DNA from 3 places in the Brachybacterium hainanense genome. Region 3 is predicted to be linked to each of the others. Evidence: predicted binding sites of a transcription regulator. Region 3 holds the regulator's gene; each other region holds the start of a gene.

Region 1 (6,802 bases), on a different contig from region 3:
CTCCCGCAAGCGCACCCTGGTCGACTTCGGCTTCCGCCTGCCGAGCGCGCTCGACAACCGCCCCCTGACCTTCGACGAGTTCGTGCGCCGCACCGGGCAGACGGTCTACCTCTCCGCGACCCCCGCCGAGTACGAGCTGCAGAAGTCGCGCGGGGTGGTCGAGCAGATCATCCGCCCGACCGGTCTCGTCGATCCGCGGGTGATCGTCAAGCCCGTCAAGGGGCAGATCGACGACCTGCGCGCAGAGATCGAGAAGCGGGTCCAGGCCGATGAGCGCGTGCTGGTGACGACCCTGACCAAGCGCATGGCCGAGGACCTCACCGACTTCCTCCTCGAGAACGGTGTGCGCGTGCAGTACCTCCATTCCGACGTCGACACCCTGCGTCGGGTCGAACTGCTGCGCCAGCTGCGCATGGGCGAGTTCGACGTGCTGGTCGGCATCAACCTGCTGCGAGAGGGCCTGGACCTGCCGGAGGTCTCGCTGGTGGCGATCCTCGACGCCGACAAGGAGGGCTTCCTGCGCTCGCGCACCTCGCTCATCCAGACCATCGGTCGCGCCGCCCGCAACGTGTCCGGCGAGGTGCACATGTACGCGGACCGGATCACGGACTCGATGCAGCAGGCGATCGACGAGACCAACCGCCGCCGGGAGAAGCAGATCGCGTACAACGAGGAGAACGGGATCGACCCGACCCCGCTGCGCAAGAAGATCGCGGATGTCACCGACATGCTCGCGCGCGAGGACATCGACACCGAGACCCTCATGTCCACGGACTACCGCTCCGGCAAGGAGCGGGTGGCCCGCGATCGGGCGCGGGCGCAGGCGACCGATGCCGTGACCGCGCGCAGCGTGGACCTGGGCGATGATCCGGTCGGAGCGCTGAGCGGGATGATCGACGAGATCACCGCCCAGATGCATCAGGCCGCGGAGACCCTCCAGTTCGAGGTCGCCGCCCGTCTGCGCGACGAGGTCACCGAGCTGAAGAAGGAGCTGCGCCGCGTGCAGCGGTCGAGCTGAGCATCGGGGCGCCGCCCGGCCCTCCCGCGGGGGCCCGGAGGGGCGTCTCCCACGAGAGGAGAGCAGGTCATGCTCAGCACGCTCATGACCGCCGGGCACCGTCTCCGCCGGATCTGGTGGAGGCTGCGGCGGCCTCGTACCTTCGGCGTGAAGGTCCTCCTGCTCCATCCGGAGGATCCGGGACGGTTCCTGGCCGTGCGGCACTCCTACACCGATCAGGACCGGTGGGCGCTGCCCGGGGGCCGTTTCCGGCCGGGCCGGGAGGCGGCCGAGGCCGCGGCCCGGCGGGAGGTCCGCGAGGAGCTCGGCCTCGACATCGCCGGTCCGCTCGACGAGCTCGCGACGGTCCGCAGCCGGGCGGAGGGGAAGCGCGACACGATCACGATCTTCGCGGGGACGGCGGGGAGCCCTCGCGCGAGGACCTCGCTCGAGCTGCGGGACGCTCGGTGGGCCGCGACCGATCTCAGCGATCTGCCCGGCCAGGATCCGACCTCCCGATGGCTCCGCCTGGCCCTCGAGTCCCGTCGCTCCTGACGTCGGCGCCTCCCGCTACCAGCCGCGCTCGGCCCACTCGTCCAGATGCGGCCGCTCCGCACCGAGGGTCGTGTCGTCGCCGTGACCGGGATACACCCAGGTCGCGTCGCCGAGCACGTCGAAGATGCGTTCGCGCACATCGGACAGCAGCTGCTCGAAGCGCCGCGGATCGCTCTGCGTCGCGCCGACGCCGCCGGGGAACAGGGAGTCGCCGGTGAACAGGTGGTCGCCGTCGCCGCCACCGCGCCACAGCAGGGCGATCGAGCCCGGCGTATGGCCGCGCAGGCCGATCACCTCGAGATCGTGCACCCCGACCCGCAGGGTGTCCCCGTGGCGCAGCGGCTCCGCGGTCGGCACGGCGATGCCGGGGACGTCCGCCGCGCCGGCGGCGGTCACCGCGCCCGTGGCCGATTCGACCGGAGCCAGCGCTCCCCAGTGGTCCTGGTGCTGGTGCGTGGTCACGATGGTGTCCAGGCGGGAGACGGGAGAGCCCTCGCGCACCAGCTGCAGGAGCCGGGGTGCATCGGCTGCGGCGTCGATGAGCAGCTGGGCGCCGGAGACGCGGCATGTGAGCAGATAGGCGTTGTTGTCCATCGGGCCCACGGCGGCCTTGCGGATGATCATGGTCGGCATGATGCGCAGGGCGGCGGGGCCGCCGACCTCGACGTGCGGGGTGTAGGGGTCCGGGGTGCTCATGCGCCGAGCATAGGGGAGGGAGCCGGGAGCGGGTTCGTACGGAAGTTCGAGGACAGGATCTGTCCTGCTCTGTCGAGAGGAAGCGGTCGGGCGTCCCTCTCCGCCACTACGATGGACCGGTGAGTGATTCGCTGGTAGTCCGTGGTGCTCGGGAGCACAACCTCAAGAACGTCGACATCGAGATCCCCCGGGATCGCCTGGTGGTCTTCTCCGGGCTCTCGGGCTCTGGGAAGAGCTCCCTCGCCTTCGACACGATCTTCGCGGAGGGCCAGCGCCGCTACGTCGAGTCGCTGTCCTCCTACGCGCGCCAGTTCCTCGGTCAGATGGACAAGCCCTCGGTCGACCACATCGAGGGGCTCTCCCCGGCGGTCTCGATCGACCAGAAGTCCACCAACCGCAATCCGCGTTCGACCGTCGGGACGATCACGGAGATCTACGACTACCTGCGCCTGCTGTTCTCCCGCACCGGCGTGCAGCACTGCCCGACCTGCGGTGAGGTCGTGACCGCCACGAGCGCCGAGCAGATCGTCGACATCCTCCTCGAGCTCGAGCCCGGCACCCGCTTCCAGCTGCTGGCCCCGGTGCTGCGCGGGCGCAAGGGCGAGCACGTGGACCTGCTGTCCTCCCTGCGCGCGCAGGGCTACGCCCGCGCCAGGATCGACGGGCGCCTGCGTCGGCTGGATGAGGACATCGAGCTGGACCGCAAGCTCAAGCACTCGATCTCCGTGGTCGTGGACCGTCTGGCCGCGAAGCCGGACGCGCGCCGTCGCCTCACCGACTCCGTCGAGACCGCGCTGCGCCTGGCCGAAGGGCTCCTGGTGGTCGACTTCGTCGATCGCGACGACGACGATCCCTCCCGCATGCGCCGCTTCTCGGAGGCGCGCGCCTGCCCGAACGGCCACGAGCTCACCATCGACGACATCGAGCCGCGGTCCTTCTCCTTCAACGCCCCCTACGGAGCCTGCCCGGAGTGCACCGGGCTCGGCCAGAAGCTCGAGGTCGACCCGGAGCTCGTGGTCCCCGACGAGGACCTCTCCCTCGCCGAGGGCGCGATCGCGCCCTGGACCATGGGCTCGAGCGACCATCATCAGGAGATGATGGCCGGGCTCGCCGAGAAGCTCACGTTCCGGATGGACGTCCCGTGGCGGGCGCTGCCCCAGCGCGCCAAGGACGCCCTCCTGCACGGCAGCGACTTCGAGGTGCACGTGCGCTACCGCAACCGCTTCGGCCGCGAGCGGACCTACTCGACCGGTTTCGAGGGGGTCATGCACTTCCTGAACCGGCGGCACACGGACACCGAATCCGACTGGGCGAAGGAGAAGTACGAGCAGTTCATGCGGGAGGTGCCCTGCGCCGCCTGCCATGGAGCGCGCCTGCGCCCGGAGATCCTCGCCGTCACCGTGGGCGGCCTCTCGATCGCGCAGCTGTGCGAGCTGTCGATCCGCGAGGCCCAGGAGTTCGTGCTGAACCTGAAGCAGAGCGAGCGCGACGCGGAGATCGCCGAGGAGATCCTCCGGGAGGTGCGCTCGCGCCTGGGCTTCCTGCTCGACGTGGGACTGGACTATCTCTCCCTCGCCCGTGCGGCAGGCACGCTCTCCGGCGGCGAGGCGCAGCGGATCCGCCTGGCCACCCAGATCGGCTCCGGACTGGTCGGCGTGCTCTACGTCCTGGACGAGCCGTCGATCGGCCTGCACCAGCGCGACAACGAGCGCCTCATCGCCACTCTCACCCGGCTGCGCGACCTCGGCAACACCCTCATCGTCGTCGAGCACGACGAGGACACGCTCAACGCCGCCGACTGGGTCGTGGACATCGGTCCGCTCGCCGGCGAGTACGGCGGGCACGTCGTCCACTCCGGCTCCGTCGAGGACCTGAAGACCAATCCGGACAGCCTCACCGGGCAGTATCTCAGCGGACACCTGTCCATCCCCGTGCCCGCGGCGCGCCGGCCCGTCGACAAGGGACGGCAGCTGACCGTCGTCGGTCCGCGGGAGAACAACCTCCGCGGCATGGACGTCACCTTCCCCCTGGGGACGTTCACCGCGGTCACCGGCGTCTCCGGCTCCGGGAAGTCGACGCTCGTCAACGACATCCTCTACGCGGTCCTGGCCAAGGAGCTCAACCGGGCCCGCCTCGTCCCGGGGCGGCACAAGCGGGTCACGGGACTCGAGCACCTCGACAAGGTCGTGCACGTGGACCAGTCGCCCATCGGGCGCACCCCGCGCTCCAACCCCGCGACCTACACGGGCGTCTGGGACCGGGTCCGCACCCTGTTCGCCCAGACCTCCGAGGCGAAGATCCGCGGCTACCAGGCGGGACGTTTCTCCTTCAACGTCAAGGGCGGACGCTGCGAGGCCTGCTCCGGCGACGGCACCATCAAGATCGAGATGAACTTCCTGCCGGACGTGTACGTCCAGTGCGAGGTCTGCCACGGCAACCGCTACAACCGCGAGACCCTCGAGGTGCGCTTCAAGGGCAAGAACGTCGCCGAGGTCCTGCACATGCCGATCTCCGAGGCGGTCGAGTTCTTCGAGGCCGTCCCGGCGATCCGGCGCCAGCTCCAGACCCTGGTCGACGTGGGCCTGGGCTACGTGCGCCTGGGCCAGAGCGCGACCACCCTGTCGGGCGGCGAGGCGCAGCGCGTCAAGCTCGCGTCCGAGCTGCACAAGCGCCACAACGGCCGCAGCGTCTACGTGCTCGACGAGCCGACCACGGGTCTGCACTTCGAGGACGTCCGCAAGCTCCTCGGCGTGCTCGACGGACTCGTCGACAAGGGCAACACCGTGATCGTGATCGAGCACAACCTCGACGTCATCAAGAGCGCGGACTGGGTCATCGACCTGGGGCCCGAGGGCGGTGCCGGCGGCGGACAGGTCGTGGCCACCGGCACCCCGGAGAAGGTCGCCCGGGTCGCCGAGTCGTACACGGGACGGTTCCTCGCCCCCATGCTGGAGCCCGCGGGGCGGGCCGCGAAGGGCCGCTGAGATGGCAGACCCCGCGACCTACCGTCCGGCACCCGGCACGATCCCCACCTCCCCGGGGGTCTACCGCTTCCGCGACGGCGACGGGCGGGTCATCTACGTCGGCAAGGCCAAGAACCTGCGCCAGCGGCTGTCGAACTACTTCCAGGACCTGACCGCGCTGCACGAGCGGACCCGTCGCATGGTCACGACCGCCACGAGCGTGGAATGGACCGTCGTCGGGACCGAGGTCGAGGCCCTCACCCTCGAATACACCTGGATCAAGGAGTACGACCCGCGGTTCAACGTGAAGTTCCGCGACGACAAGTCGTACCCCTTCCTCGCGATCACCATGTCGGAGCGGTTCCCGCGCGTGCACGTCACCCGCAAGCCCAAGCTCAAAGGGGACCGCACCTTCGGTCCCTACGCCCAGGTCTGGGCGATCCGCGAGACCGTCGACCTGATGCTGCGCGTCTTCCCGGTGCGCAGCTGCACCGCGGGCGTGTTCCGCCGCGCCGAGCGCAGCGGACGGCCCTGCCTGCTCGGCTTCATCGGCAAGTGCTCCGCGCCCTGCACCGGCGAGATCTCGGAGGAGGAGCATCGGCTGCTGGCGGAGCAGTTCGCGGACTTCATGGCGGGCAACACCGCGACCTATACGCGTCGCATCGAGCAGCGCATGCGCGAGGCCGCCGCGGCCATGGACTACGAGACCGCCGCGTCCCTGCGGGACGACCTGCAGGCGCTGACCGCCGTGATGGAGAAGAACTCCGTCGTCCTGTCCGACGCCACCGACGCGGACCTCGTCTCCATCGTGCACGACGAGCTCGAGGCCTCGATCCAGGTCTTCCATGTGCGTGGCGGCAGGATCCGCGGGCAGCGCGGCTGGACCGCGGAGATCCTGGACGACTCCACCCCCGCGGACCTCATGGAGCGCGGGCTCACCCAGCTCTACACCGACGGCGAGGTGCCTCGCGAGGTCCTCGTCTCCCAGCTCCCGGCGAACGAGGAGCAGGTCCGCGCCCTGCTCGGCCGGAGCACGGATCTGCGCGTCCCGCGCCGTGGCGAGAAGAAGGAGCTGCTGGAGACGGTCACCGCGAACGCGCAGGAGGCGCTGCGGCTGGGGCGGCTGCGTCGCATCGGCGATCTCACCGCGCGCTCCAAGGCTCTCGAGGACCTGGGGGAGGCCCTCGAGCTCGCGGAGCCGCCGCTGCGGATCGAATGCTTCGACATCTCCCACACCCAGGGCACCAACGTCGTCGGCTCCCAGGTGGTGTTCGAGGACGGCCTGCCCCGCAAGAGCGAGTACCGCCGCTACTCGGTCAGCGGCGACGCCGCCCGGGACGACACCGCCTCGATGTACGACGTGATCCACCGCCGCCTCCAGCGGCATCTGCACCCGCCGGAGAAGACCGAGGAGGAGTCGCGCCGCTTCGCCTACCCGCCGTCGCTGATCCTCGTCGACGGCGGCGCCCCGCAGGTCGCGGCCGCCCAGCGCGCCTTCGACGACCTGGGGGTCACCGACGTCGCCCTCGCCGGGATCGCCAAGCGCCTCGAGGAGATCTGGCTTCCCGGGGAGGAGCATCCGCTCATCCTT
Region 2 (6,802 bases), on a different contig from region 3:
AGGTCCCCCTCCTCCAGCAGCGGTCGCACGGCCCGCAGCACGGCTCCCTTGCGGCAGCCGGTGAGGATCAGCCAGTGGCCCTCCCGGGCGATGCGGGAGAGCTCGGTGAGGCGGTAGCGGGGAACCCCTTTCGTGCCGCTGTCGAGGTGGGCCCGGCCGATGGCGGCGGACAGCGCACGGTAGCCGGTCTCGTCCCGCACGAGGACGAGCAGATGCTCCCCCTCGGGATCGGGCACGCCCGTGCGCGCGGCGCTGAGGACGGGGACGGCGTCGGCCACGGCGGAGCCCGGGGCGAGCCCCAGGGTGAGCTCGGCCCCGAAGACAGTGGTCACGCCGTGCTCGCGCGCCGCGCGGGAGAAGCGCACGGCCCCGGGCATGCCGTCGTGGTCGACGATCGCCAGGGCGTGCAGCCCCAAGCGCGCCGCGGCCCGGACCATCTCCTCCGGGCTCGAGGCGCCGTCGAGGAAGCTGAAGTGGGAATGGGCGTGCAGCTCCGCGTACGGGACCTCCGCAGAGGGACGGTAGCCGTCGTCCTCGGACCGTGCAGGCGGTGCGGGAGCGGTCCCGGCAGGCAGCAGGTCGAGATCCACGGGCCGGTCCGACAACACCGCCTCGAGGTCCTTCCAGGCCTGCGGTCCTCGGGACCAGCCGCTCATGACGTCCTCCGCATCTCAGTCGCCCTGCGCATCTCAGTCATAGATCCCCTCCACCTGCCAGGAGTCCCCGCGGGACAGCAGGAGCAACGCCATGTCCGTGCCCTCCGGGTCCGTCGCCCCCGGGGGATCCGCGCCGATGACGAGCTGGATCCGGGCGGCGCGGCGGCCGTCGCCGCCCCACCAGCGCTCGTCCAGCAGCACCGGGGCGCCATGGGCGCGCACCGGGCGGCGAGCACCGGTCGGGAGGCCATGGTCTGCGAGCGCCCCGGCCTCGGCGGCGGGGACGAGCAGGCGCGCGGGCAGGGCGCTCAGCAGGCCGCGGGCGTCGACGCGGACGGGACGTCCGGACGCGTCCTCGAGGAGCACCGAGGGCGGCCTGCGGAACACGGTCGCAGGTGCCGGCCGCAGGAGGCCGCCGTCCCAGGGACCCGGTCGCGGCACCGGCTTCTGCGCCCGCCAGGGCACCAGCCGGGTCTGCTCGGCGAGCAGGCGGCCGCCCACCGGGACGGGGACCTGGACCGCCTCCTCCCCGGCGAGGCCCTGGATGCGCGCGAAGGCGCGTCCGGCGCGGAGATCGGCCTCTCCCGCGCTGCCCCAGAGCGCCGCCGCCCCCTCCCCCGCGGGCATCAGCTGCAGAGGCTGGAGGAGCAGCTGGGTGATCGCCCCGGTCTCCTGCCCCCTCCGCTGCGCCGTGGCGAGCCAGCCCTCGCACTGCCAGCGCACGCGGTCCACGACGTCGGCCGGGGTCAGCTCGCCGTCATGGCGCCAGGTGCGCTCGAGCTCCTCGCCCTGCTCGGTGCGGCCGATGATCCGCAGCCGCGTGCAGATCAGCCCGCGCGCCACGAGCATGCCGTGCAGCTCGTCGGCCATCGGGCGCGCGGCGAAGGCGGCCTGGTCGGACCGGACGAGCGGGGTCTCGAGCACACGCAGCACCTCGATCGGCTGCTCGGGGCGGTGCATGGCCGGCGGGGTCGGCTCCCCGCCGCGCGCGAGAAGCTGCAGCAGGGCGACATCCGCCCCGAAACGGTCCTGGACGGAGGCCGCCGGGAGCGCTGCCAGGTCCCCGAGGGTCGCGATGCCCAGGCGGAGGAGCAGGTCGACCACCTCGGTGAGGTCGAGGCGGTCCGCGCCGGTCGGCCCCGGCCGGTCCCGATGCCCCCAGCCCGGTCCCACCGGGGCGTGGCGCAGCGTGGCGATGTCGTGGGGCGCGAGGTACTCGGCGCTGCGTCCGGGACGGATGATCCGTCCGCTGCGGGCTGCGAGCAGCGCGGCGAAGGGCCCGTCGGCGATGCCGACCCGCGCTTCCCAGCCGGTGAGGTCCGCAACGGCGTCGAGGATGCTCTCGGCCAGCTGCGGCTCCCCTCCCCGGTGGCGGGCCGGTCCGCGGGCTGCCATGAGGAGCACGCCGGGGCGCAGAACGTCCACGCCCGCGGCGACGGTGTCGGTCGCCGCGGCGACCACCTCGAACAGGGCGGATTCGTGCTCGCGGTCCGCCTCGAGGACGAGCATCCCGGGGCAGGCGGCCTGGGCGGCGCGGCGGCGCATGCCGAGGACCACGCCGGCCGCGGCCGCCGCCGCGTCGGCGCGGATCACGCGGTGACGCTCGACCAGGACCATCGGTGATGCCGCTGCGGACGGGACGGCGGTCTCCTGCGTCGCGTCCCGTCCGGTCCGCTGCTGCGCGGGCTGCGGACCCCGATGCCGGTCCAGCGCGGACAGCAGCCGCCAGTGCGGGACGAGCACCGCTGCGGTGCGGGTCGCCGGAGGCGTCCGCTGCTCCGGGACGGGCATTAGACGGCCCTCCGCAGCGGCGGCGCGACGACGTGAGGGGCTCGCACGGAGCGCAGCAGCGGCGGCGCTGCGGTGGTCGTCGATGCGGGGCGCAGCAGCCCCTGCACATCGGGCAGCAGCACCTCGATCTCGCGCCGTCCGGCGATGCCGCGTCCGGCCGCGCTCACCCGCAGCAGGCGCCTGCGCAGCCGTCCCGATCCTCGTCCCAGGCCCTGCCAGCGCGCTTCCGCGGACTGCAGACGCAGATCCGCGCGTCCCGGCGGATCCGCCGCCAGCACCAGCGTGTCCCGGGTGCGGGCGCGGGAGGCGAGGGTGCGCCACAGGACAGGGGCCAGATGCAGGTCGGGGCCGAGCACGACCACTCCCGTCCCGTCCACCAGGGCGGAGAGCACCTGAGGCAGCTGCGGCATCTCCTCCGGACGGCCGGTGGGGATGAACGCGAGCCGATCCGGGTCCGCTCCGGCGTCCAGCAGGCTGCGCAGCCCGGCGTCGGGCATGCCGACGATCGCGCACCAGGAGTCCTCCCCCATCGCGGCCGCGGCGAGGGCCAGCAGCAGAGAGGAGCGGGCCGCCCCGCCGACGGCGAGGCTGCTGCCCGCCCGCAGCATCCCGTACGGGACCAGCGGGGCCAGAGCGGCGGGGACGGGGAGGTGCCCGGAGTCATCCCGTGCGGGGAGCTGCTCGTCCGGCGCCTCCTGCGGAGCGGTGAGAGCTCGGGCAGGAGACGGCGGGACCGGTCGGCGCAGAGCGGTGCGGTCGATCCGCCCGCCCCAGCGGGCGGTGGCGCGCTCCGCCGCACCGAGCACCGCCTGAGCGTGGGCGAGCCGGGCTCCCTGCCCCCGCCGCTGCGGGGCCTGCATCGCCGTGCTCATGCTCCTGCCCTCCTCCGTTCGCTCCCTGCGCCGGGACATCCATCATCATCGAACACATGTTCGACTCTACGCCGCGGAGCGGACCTGTCGTCAAGCGGGGCGGGCGGTGTCGTCGAACGCATGTCCGCATCATGGGCGAGGGACCCGACAGACCGGCCCGTCCTCGTCCGCGAGGGCCCCGATCCGGAGCCGGACGCACGGGCTCGCTCGCGGGCAGGCCTGGCAGAGTGGGGGCGTCGGACCACCGTCGCGTCGCCGGCGACGCGCCTCACGAAGGAGAGATCGCATGCGCGCACTCGTGCTGCAGGAGAAGGGCCGCATGGCCATCGAGGAGATCCCGGACCTGGGCGGCCCCGGCCCCGGCGAGGTGAAGATCGCCATGCACACCGTGGGCATCTGCGCCTCCGACGTGCACTACCTGACCCACGGGCGGATCGGCCCCTTCGTCGTCGAGGCGCCGATGGTGCTGGGCCACGAGGGCTCCGGCACCGTGGTCGCCGTCGGCGAGGGCGTCAGCCATCTGTCCCCCGGCGACCGCGTCGCCATGGAGCCGGGCGTGCCGGACCTCGCCTCCCGAGCCGTGCGCGAGGGCAACTACAACGTCGACCCCGGCGTGCGCTTCTGGGCCACCCCGCCCGTCCACGGCTGTCTCGCCGACGAGGTCATCCACCCCGCCGCCTACACCTTCCGGCTCCCCGACGCGCTGAGCTACGCAGAGGGCGCCATGATCGAGCCCTTCTCCGTGGGCATGTTCGCCGCCACGAGGGCGCAGATCTCCCCCGGCGACGTCGCCGCCGTGATCGGCAGCGGGACGATCGGCATCATGATCGCCCTCGCCGCCCGCGCGGGCGGGGCGAGCCGCGTCTACGTCAGCGACGTGCTGCCGCAGAAGCTGGGCCTGCTCGACGGGCTCGACGGGATCATCCCGGTGGACGCCACCCAGGAGGACCTGGGCGAGCGCGTGCGCGCCGAGACCGACGGCTGGGGGCCGCAGGTCGTCTTCGAGGCATCCGGTGCGGCGCCGGCCTACCGCGGCCTGTGGTCGATCCCGGCACCCGGGGGACGGATCGTGCTGGTGGGCATGCCCGTCTCCGACGTCCCCTTCGACGTCTCCACCGCCGCCGCCCGCGGGCTGAGCATCGAGACCGTCTTCCGCTACAAGAACGTCTACGGCAAGGCGATCGACCTCGCCGCGACCGATGCCGTGGACCTGGGCCGCTTCGTCACCGAGACCTTCGCCTTCGACGATGCGACCGCCGCCTTCGACCGCTTCCTCGAGGGGCGCCCGACGGACGTGAAGCTGCAGATCCGGCTGTGAGCCGGGCGGGCGACGATGATGCGGCGGGAGATGGAAGGCCGCTCCGGCGCATCCATCTCCTGCGTCACGCCGAACCGGTGGCGAGCCCGTCCCTCGATCCGGCGCGGTGGCCGCTCAGCCCGGAGGGCCGAGCGGCTGCCCGGAGGACCGGCAGGAGGCTCCCCGCCGGGGCCCTGGTGCTGAGCAGCGCCGAGGTCAAAGCGGTCGAGACGGCCCAGCTCGCCACCGGTGCCGCACCGGTCCTCGACGACCGCTTCGGTGAGGTCCGTCGTCCGGGCGAGCCCTTCGACTCCCAGGTCCGCGCACGGCGTCGGGCCTGGGTCGGCGGGACCCCGGATGCGCGGCACCGCGGATGGGAGAGCCTCTCCGCGGCCGGGACACGTTTCGACCAGGCCGTGCGCGAGCATCTCGCGGGATGCGACGGAGACCTGGTCATCGCTGCGCATGGCATGGTCATCACCGCATGGCTCGTCGTGACGGACCGGCTGGAAGCCGGGGAGGAGGCGGCCTGCTTCTGGGAGGGGCTGTGCTTCCCGGACCTCCTCGGTGCGGAGGTGGAGGCGGGAAGGGCCCCCGGTCAGAACGGGTAGCCGTGCTCCGCGAGGAACAGACCCGCCGAGAGCGCGGCGTAGAGCAGGAAGGTCCCGGCGATCCATGGGCATGCCCAGCGGCTCGTCGCATGCTCGGTCCGGCGCATCACCGGGAGCATCGCGAGCAGGCCGAGGACCTGGACGGCGGTGAGCAGGAGGTACGACCAGTCCGAGAACACCCAGGCGAGCGGGACGAAGTGCAGCGCCACGCAGAGGCCGATCCACCAGCCGTACCAGCGGGTCAGCCTCCTCCGGGCGAGCAGCAGGCATCCGCCTCCGATCAGCACGACCTCGGCGACCACGACGGCCGCGAAGACCCCGTAGCGTCCGTCGAGCGCCGTCGCCGTCGCCCAGTTGCGCCACACCAGGAGCCCGAACCCGGTTCCGAGCAGCAGACCGAGCACCGATCCCGCTCCCCACAGCGGTCGCAGCCCGGGGCGCGGATCCTCCTGCGCCCACCCGAACCATCCGGCTCCCATGACCGCGAGCCACGCGATCGCGAACGCCTGGTCGCGGAGAAATTCTGTGAGCATGGCGGTCCTCCTCAGGCCTCGGCATCGGTCGGGCCGCGGCGTGGATCGCCCTCAGTCTCTCAGGTCGCCGCGTCCGCCCTCTCCCACCGGTCCGGCGGGCCGCCGTGGATCATGAGGAGGGGGTGGGAGCCCCGTCCACGCCGGTCGTGAGGGAGCAGCGGTCGATGACCGATCCTCCGACCAGGGTGACGTGCGCCCGCTGCACGTAGGCGGGGTCGGTGAGCGCCTCCGCGAGCGCCCGGACGTACTCGAGGGCGTCGGCATCGGCATGGGAGAGGTTCGTGAGATCCACCTCCACGGGGGCCTCGGGATCCACGGCGCGGGCGCGCCGGATCTGCTGCTCCAGCGGCCACGCGGTATCGCGCGTCAGGCAGCCGGAGACCTCGAGGGTGATCGTGTCCAGGGCGATGTCGGCGCGGACGACGATGGACAGCGTGTGCGGCATGGCGGGCCTCCTCCGGCCACGACGACGTGACCTCGGTGCGGGTGTCGGGCGGGCGGCTGCGTCTGCTGTCCGGATCCGTGACCGGTCCGGCGGGAGCGGAGGCTCCTCGGACGGATGGCATGTCGACGGTAGGCGAGCGGCGGGGGCGCGCCCAAGGCTGTCGACCGCCTGGACGGCAGGGCCGAGGACGGGCGCGGATCAGCGGTGCTCGTCGCTGGTCCGCTGCCGCTCGCGCATCCCGTGCGTGAGCTGACGGACGTCGGTCTCGGGGTCGAAGCTCGATCCGATCCCGCCCGCGACGACGCCCATCGCGGCGCTCAGCCACGCGATGCCCATGTAGTGCGAGAACCTCGCAGGCTGACCGAGGACGTCGGACATGAAGGACGGGTCGATGACGATCGCCCCGCTGATGAGGATGAGCACCACGAGCACGACGTACAGGGCCAGGACGCACAGGAAGAGGGTCGCCAGCGTCGAGAGGTTGTACAGCATCGCCACGCCTGGTCCCCGTTCCGGTCCCGCGCGGTCCCAGAGCCCGTTGCGGAGCACGAGCCAGAGGACCATCACAGTCATGGAGAGAAGACCGATGACGAGCAG
Region 3 (6,802 bases):
GGCGAGCAGCTGGACCTCGCCGACCGGCAGGCCCTGCGACGCGTCGCAGGGATCCGCACCGATATCGAGGATGTCACCGAGGTCGAGTACCGGCAGCTGCGCCTGGAGCGCGTCGTCCTCGCAGGCCTGTTCACGACGGGCAACGCCGAGGACGCCGAGAACTCCCTGCGCGAGCTCGCGGCGCTCGCCGAGACCGCCGGCTCCGAGGTCCTCGAGGCGGTCATGCAGCGCCGCGCGCATCCGGATCCCGCGACGTTCCTGGGCAAGGGCAAGGCACAGGAGCTCGCGGACGTCGTCGCCGAGACCGGTGCCGACACCGTGATCGCCGACGGCGAGCTCGCGCCCAGCCAGCGCCGAGCCCTCGAGGACATCGTCAAGGTCAAGGTCGTGGACCGCACCGCCCTCATCCTCGACATCTTCGCCCAGCACGCGAAGTCCCGTGAGGGCAAGGCGCAGGTCGAGCTCGCCCAGCTCGAGTACCTCCTGCCGCGCCTGCGCGGCTGGGGCGAGTCGATGTCCCGCCAGGCGGGCGGACGCGTCGCCGCGGGCGGCGCGGGCATGGGCTCGCGCGGTCCCGGCGAGACGAAGATCGAGCTGGACCGCCGCCGCATCCGCACCCGTATGGCGAAGCTGCGCCGGGAGATCGCGGAGATGGCTCCGGGCCGCGAGGCCAAGCGCGCGGACCGCAAGCGCCGCGAGGTGCCGGCGGTCGCGATCGCCGGGTACACCAACGCCGGGAAGTCCTCGCTCCTGAACCGGCTCACCGGTGCCGGGGTGCTCGTCGAGAACGCCCTGTTCGCGACCCTGGACCCGACCGTCCGACGGGCCCAGACCCCGGACGGGCGCGAGTTCACCTACGCGGACACGGTCGGCTTCGTCCGGCATCTGCCCACGGAGCTCGTGGAGGCATTCCGCTCGACCCTCGAGGAGGTCGCCGACGCGCATCTGCTGCTGCATGTCGTCGACGCCTCCCACCCGGACCCGGAGGGGCAGATCCGGGCGGTGCGCGAGGTCCTCTCCGATATCGACGGCTTCGACGTCCCGGAGATCATCGTCCTGAACAAGGCCGATGTCGCCCAGGTCGAGACGATCGCGCGGCTGCGCAGCCAGGTCGAGGACTGCGTCGTGGTCTCCGCCCGCACGGGCGAGGGCATCGAGGAGCTGCGGGATCTGATCGCCGAGCGCCTGCCGCGCCCCGCGGCGGAGGTGGACCTGGTGGTGCCGTACACGCGCGGCGACCTGGTTTCGCGCGCTCATGCGGTCGGAGAGGTCCTCGCCGAGGAGCATCTGGCCGAGGGCACCCGTCTGCACGCCCGGGTCGATGCGGCGCTCGCCGCGGAGCTGGGCGCGGCCTCAGCCGCCGCGAGCTGAGCCGCCGCGGCCCCGGCGCTCGAGGCGCCTCGGCCGCGTCGCCGATGTGGCGGGGACCCCGGCCCGGCGTCCCCGCCGCACGCCGTGCTCGCCGGTAATCTGGGGTGATGCCCTCCGCGAGCGACGCTCCTCCCGCCGTGCCCGATGCCGCCGCCCTCATGGCGCATGCGGTCACGGCGATCGGCGGTGCACCGCGTCCGGGGCAGACGCAGATGTCCGCCGCGGTCGACGCGGCCATGCGGCAGCGCCGTCACCTGCTCGTCCAGGCCGGCACGGGCACCGGGAAGTCGCTCGCCTACCTGGTTCCCGCCCTCCTGCACGCCGTGACGGGGGGCAGGCCCGTGGTGGTCTCCACGGCGACGATCGCCCTGCAGAGCCAGATCACGCGCAAGGACCTCCCGCGCGTGGTCGAGGCCCTCGCCGAGGACCTCCCGAGGCGCCCCACCTTTGCCCTGCTCAAGGGCCGCAGCAACTACCTGTGCCGGCACAAGATGGACGGCGGATATCCCACGGACCTCGATCCGGGAGCCCTGTTCACGGAATCCGCTGCTCGGGGCGGGGCCGATGACCGGCAGGAGCGTCTGGGCGACCAGATCCGGCGCCTGCGGGCATGGGCCGAGGAGACCGACACCGGCGACCGCGACAGCCTCGAGACCCCGGTCTCCGACCGTGCGTGGCGTCAGGTCTCCGTGAGCGGCAACCAGTGCCTGGGGCAGACCTGTCCCCTCGTCGGCAGCTGCTTCGCCGAGCGCAGCCGCGAGGTCGCCCGCGAGGTCGACCTGATCGTGACCAACCATGCGCTGCTCGCGGTCGATGCCTTCAACAACCTCGGCATCATCCCCGAGCACGACATCGTGGTCCTCGACGAGGCCCATGACCTCGCGGCGCGGGTGACGAGCGCGGTCACGGAGGTCCTCGCCCCCGGGATGGTGCGCGGCGCGGTGCGGGAGCTGCGCGGTCTCGGCGTCGCCGGCACCGCCCTGGACGATGCGGGGGAGGAGCTGCGCGCGGCGCTCGAGGAGCAGCCGGACGGGCGGGTGATCGGCGACCTCGCCCCGCGGCTGGCCGATGCGATCGGAACCCTCCGCGTCGAGGCCCGGACCGCGCATGCGGATGCGAAGGACGCCGGGGACGAGGAGCTCGCCGGGACGGCCGGCGCCCGCCGCTCCGTCCGCACGAGCCTGCAGGAGATCATCGACGTGTGCGAGCGCGCCTCAGATCCCGACGAGGACGACGTGGTCGCGATCTCCCGCTCCGAGGCCACCGGGCGCACGAGCCTGACCGTCGCGCCGATGAGCGTGGCCGGCGCCCTGCGCGGGGCGATCCTCGAGGAGCGCACCGCGGTGATGACCTCGGCGACCCTCGCGCTCGGCGGACGCTTCGAGCCGCCTGCGGGCTCGGTGGGCCTGCGCGCCGCGGACCGCCGCGCCCCCGAGCTCGAGGACGGGATCCGTGATCCGAGCCTGTGGTCCGGCCTCGATGTGGGCAGCCCGTTCGACTATCCCCGCCAGGGCATCCTGTACGTGGCCTCGCACCTGCCGCTGCCCGGGCGGGACGGGCCCTCCCGCGAGATGATGGAGCATCTGACCGAGCTGATCGAGGCGTCCCGCGGAGGAGCGCTGTGCCTGTTCTCCTCGCGGCGCGGGGCGGAGCTCGCGGCCGAGCACGTGCGTGCGCGCCTGGACCTGCCCATCGCCGTGCAGGGCGAGGACTCGATGACGCGGCTCGTGCGGGACTTCTCCGCCGAGGAGAGCAGCAGCCTCTTCGGCACCATCACCCTGTGGCAGGGCGTGGACGTGCCCGGGCGCGCCTGTCGCCTGGTGACGATCGACCGGATCCCCTTCCCGCGGCCGGACGAGCCGCTGATCTCGGCGCGCCAGGAGCGCATCGCCGAGCGCGGCGGGAACGGCTTCATGCAGATCTCGGCGCAGCATGCGGCCCTGCTCATGGCGCAGGGGGCCGGGCGGCTGATCCGCTCCTCGGCGGACCGCGGCATGGTCGCGGTGCTGGATCCGCGGCTGGTCACCAAGCGCTACGGCTCCTACCTCGTGCAGGCGATGCCGCCGCTGTGGCGCACGCAGGACCCGGCGGTCGCGCTCGGTTCGCTGCGCCGGCTCGCGGACGGCTGATCGCCCGGTCCGGCACCGGAGCCCTCGGGAGCGCGGGGCGACGTGGACCGGGGGTATGCGCGTTCCCGCGCCGGCGCCGGGGGGGTGCCGGGACCGATCCGCCGGCCACGCCCGTGCGGTGATCAGACGGCGCGCAGCACCGCGACGACCTTGCCGAGGATCTCGGACTCGTCGCCGAGGATCGGGGTGAAGGACGGATTGTGGGGCATCAGCCAGATGTGGCCGTCGCGCTCGGCGAACGTCTTCACGGTGGCCTCGCCGTCGATCATCGCCGCCACGATCTCGCCCTTCTGCGCCACCGGCTGACGCCGCACCACGACCCAGTCGCCGTCGCAGATCGCCGCATCGATCATCGACTCCCCGACCACCTGCAGGAGGAACAGGTCCCCGCCGCCGACGAGCTGCTCGGGCAGGGTGAAGACGTCCTCGACCTGCTCCTGGGCGGTGATCGGCACTCCCGCGGCGATGCGGCCCACGAGGGGGACGGCGACCGAGGGGGAGACCGGCAGGACCTCCGCGGCATCCGCGTCCGGGGCGCCGGACTCGTCGAGCTGGACGACCTCCATCGCGCGCGGGCGCTTGGGGTCACGGCGCAGGTAGCCCTTGCGCTCGAGCACGCCGAGCTGATGGGCGACCGAGGACGGGGAGGTCAGGCCGACCGCCTGGCCGATCTCGCGCATGGTGGGCGGGTAGCCGTGCGCGGCGATCTCCGCGGTGATGGTCTCGAGGATCCGGTGCTGCCGCCGGGTGAGGTCCGACGGGGCGGGGGAGCTCTCGTGCTCCGGGGTGCTCGTGGGCGACATGGGCGGACTCTCCTGGGAGGACGGGGCGGCGGCGGTTCGTCTGTCGGACCCCTCTGGTGGAGTGATCCTGCCTTCCACAGTAGGCGCTCGCGCACCGCAGGCCAAACATGTGTTCGAGACGGGTCTTGCGTGTCGCGTCAACCGGGCCTACAGTCGTACACGTATTCGATCGAACAGGAGTTCGGACATGGCAACGATCCTTCCCCTCGCCGCTCGCACCACCGCGATCGAGCAGCATGCTCCCCGTGCTCGCGCGCGGCTCGTGCTCACCCGTCGCGGCCGTGTCCTCAGCATCGCCGCCGCCTTCCTGCTGGGGGTCGTCGTCGCGCTCATGGTCCTCCTCCTCGTCGACGGCCCTTGGGCCTTCGCAGGATCGGGGGACTCCGGGCCCGTCGTCACGGTCGCCGCCGGGGACACCCTGTGGGCGTACGCGGACTCCTACGCCCCCGAGGGCGTCGCCCCGCAGGAGTTCGTCGACGATGTGCGTCGCCTCAACGGGCTGGTCACGCCGCGGCTGACCGCCGGCCAGGAGATCGTGCTCCCCACCGGGGCGGAGACCGGCCGCTGAGCGCGGTCGCCCCGCTGTAAGCTGGAAGGGTGCACTGCCCCTTCTGCCGCAACCCCGACTCCCGCGTCGTGGACTCGCGCACGTCCGATGACGGCGCGGTGATCCGCAGGCGTCGTCAGTGCACCGCCTGCTCCCGTCGGTTCTCGACGGTGGAGACCGCCTCACTGTCGGTCGTCAAGCGATCGGGCGTCAGCGAGCCCTTCAGCCGCAGCAAGGTGATCTCCGGGGTCCGCAAGGCCTGCCAGGGCCGCCCCGTCTCCGACGATCAGCTCGCGCTGCTGGCGCAGAAGGTCGAGGATGCGATCCGGCAGAGCGGCCAGGCCGAAATCGAGGCGCACCAGGTGGGCCTCGCGATCCTGCAGCCGCTCCAGGAGCTCGATCTCGTCGCGTATCTGCGCTTCGCGAGCGTCTACCGGTCCTTCGAGTCCCTCGACGACTTCGAGGCGGCGATCCATCGGCTGCGGGAGGAGGCGGCGAGCGGCGCGACCGGCGCGTGAGCCCGGTGCTCGCCTGCCACGTCGGCCTCCGTCCCTCCGTCGTCCTCGGTCCGAATCGGGGAACCGGTCGCACGGCTCCCGAGAATCCGCATAGGATGCATGGTGGCGCCGTTCGCGGCGCCTGCCGGATCGGCGGTCGCGGAGGGGAAGCCGCGGCCGCCGATCCTCGTCTCAGCCCTGGATGCCCTCCGGCAGAGGAAGGGCATGGACCACGTCGAGCCGCTGGGTGGGACGGGTCATGGCGACGTAGAGGTCTCCTGCGCCGTGGGTCCGGTCAGCCAGCAGCTCCGCCGGCTCGACGAGGACGACGCCGTCGAACTCGAGGCCCTTGGCATCCTGCGGGCTCATCACGGCGACCATCTCGTCGACGCCCCGGCTCCCCGAGCCGACCTTCGGCAGGCCGGGCGCGGAGCGCAGCGCATCGACGAGGTCGGCCAGGCGGCTCGCGTGCGCGATCACGGCGAGACGCCCGGTCGCCTGTGCGAGCTGCTCCTGCACCGCGAGGACCGTCTGCGCGGTGAGCTCCGAGGCCGGCGCCGGGCGCAGCGTCGGATCGGCGTCGCCCTCGCGCACCGAGGTGACCTCGGTGACCGGCAGGTCGAGTGCCTCGGCCATGCGCTGCGCCGGATCCATGATCCGCTGGGGCGTGCGGTAGTTGACGCTCAGGTGCTCGACCTCGAGGCGATCCTCGACGTAGGGCGACAGGGCCTCCTCCCAGCTGGAGGTTCCGCCGGCGGAGGAGGTCTGGGCGACGTCGCCGACCACGGTGAAGGACTTGGTGGGGTTGCGCCGCATGAGGGCCCGCCACATCATCGCCGAATGCTCCTGCGCCTCGTCCACGACGATGTGGCCGTAGGTCCATTCGCGCTCGGCCCGGGCGCGCTCGGCGAGGGTGCGGCCGTCGCGGACCTGGGCCACCTGGTCGGCGAGGTCCTCGGCGCGGACCATGCCGCTGGTGTCGACGTTCTCGAGGACCTCCTGCGCGTAGGACACGTCCCGGGCACGCTGTTCGCGTCGCCGCTCGGCCTCTGCGCGGGAGACCGCGTCGTCCGAGCCGAGGAGCTCGGCGACCTCGTCCAGCAGCGGCACGTCCTCGATGGTCCAGGGCGCGTCCTTCGGGCGCACGAGTCGGTCCAGCTGGGCGGGGGAGAGCGAGCGGGGCGCCGCCGCGCGCAGCCGCTCGGGGTGCGCGAACAGGATGCGCAGGAACGACTCGGGGCTGTAGGGCATCCAGGCGAGGTTCAGGGCGCGGCGCACCTCGGCGTCTCCCCGCAGGTCGGCGAGCAGCTGCGGACGGTCCTCGGGCAGCACCGTCTGTCCTTCGGCCTGCAGCGCCTTCTCGTAGCGGTTCGCGAGCCGCTCGAGCGCGGCGCGGACGAACACGGCGCGCGCCGCATTGTGCGGCCTGTGCGTGGCTCGGGCCTCGCGACGTGC

What was found. The regulator LexA, encoded in region 3, represses DNA repair genes until DNA is damaged. The targets are predictions, from matches to a motif close to TCGAACANNTGTTCGA.
Region 1: the regulator LexA is predicted to act here: its motif matches at 2,283-2,298, upstream of uvrA (excinuclease ABC subunit UvrA).
Region 2: the regulator LexA is predicted to act here: its motif matches at 3,368-3,383, upstream of imuA' (DnaE2-dependent mutagenesis accessory factor ImuA').

What each region holds. Positions count from the first base shown of each region.
Region 1 covers NZ_JBHLSV010000015.1:54,084-60,885, reverse strand. The annotation lists gene uvrB (excinuclease ABC subunit UvrB) at 1-1,018, shown strand, start outside; gene ACFFF6_RS12710 (NUDIX domain-containing protein) at 1,088-1,552, shown strand; gene ACFFF6_RS12705 (MBL fold metallo-hydrolase) at 1,568-2,248, opposite strand; gene uvrA (excinuclease ABC subunit UvrA) at 2,368-5,232, shown strand; gene uvrC (excinuclease ABC subunit UvrC) at 5,234-6,802, shown strand, end outside.
Region 2 covers NZ_JBHLSV010000010.1:164,106-170,907, reverse strand. The annotation lists gene ACFFF6_RS10370 (error-prone DNA polymerase) at 1-656, opposite strand, end outside; gene ACFFF6_RS10365 (DNA polymerase Y family protein) at 690-2,447, opposite strand; gene imuA' (DnaE2-dependent mutagenesis accessory factor ImuA') at 2,447-3,319, opposite strand; gene ACFFF6_RS10355 (NAD(P)-dependent alcohol dehydrogenase) at 3,606-4,637, shown strand; gene ACFFF6_RS10350 (histidine phosphatase family protein) at 4,715-5,227, shown strand; gene ACFFF6_RS10345 (hypothetical protein) at 5,215-5,760, opposite strand; gene ACFFF6_RS10340 (hypothetical protein) at 5,870-6,205, opposite strand; gene ACFFF6_RS10335 (hypothetical protein) at 6,404-6,802, opposite strand, start outside.
Region 3 covers NZ_JBHLSV010000025.1:20,309-27,110, reverse strand. The annotation lists gene hflX (GTPase HflX) at 1-1,371, shown strand, start outside; gene ACFFF6_RS16270 (ATP-dependent DNA helicase) at 1,479-3,500, shown strand; gene lexA (transcriptional repressor LexA) at 3,623-4,303, opposite strand; gene ACFFF6_RS16260 (LysM peptidoglycan-binding domain-containing protein) at 4,491-4,871, shown strand; gene nrdR (transcriptional regulator NrdR) at 4,901-5,368, shown strand; gene ACFFF6_RS16250 (HelD family protein) at 5,540-6,802, opposite strand, start outside.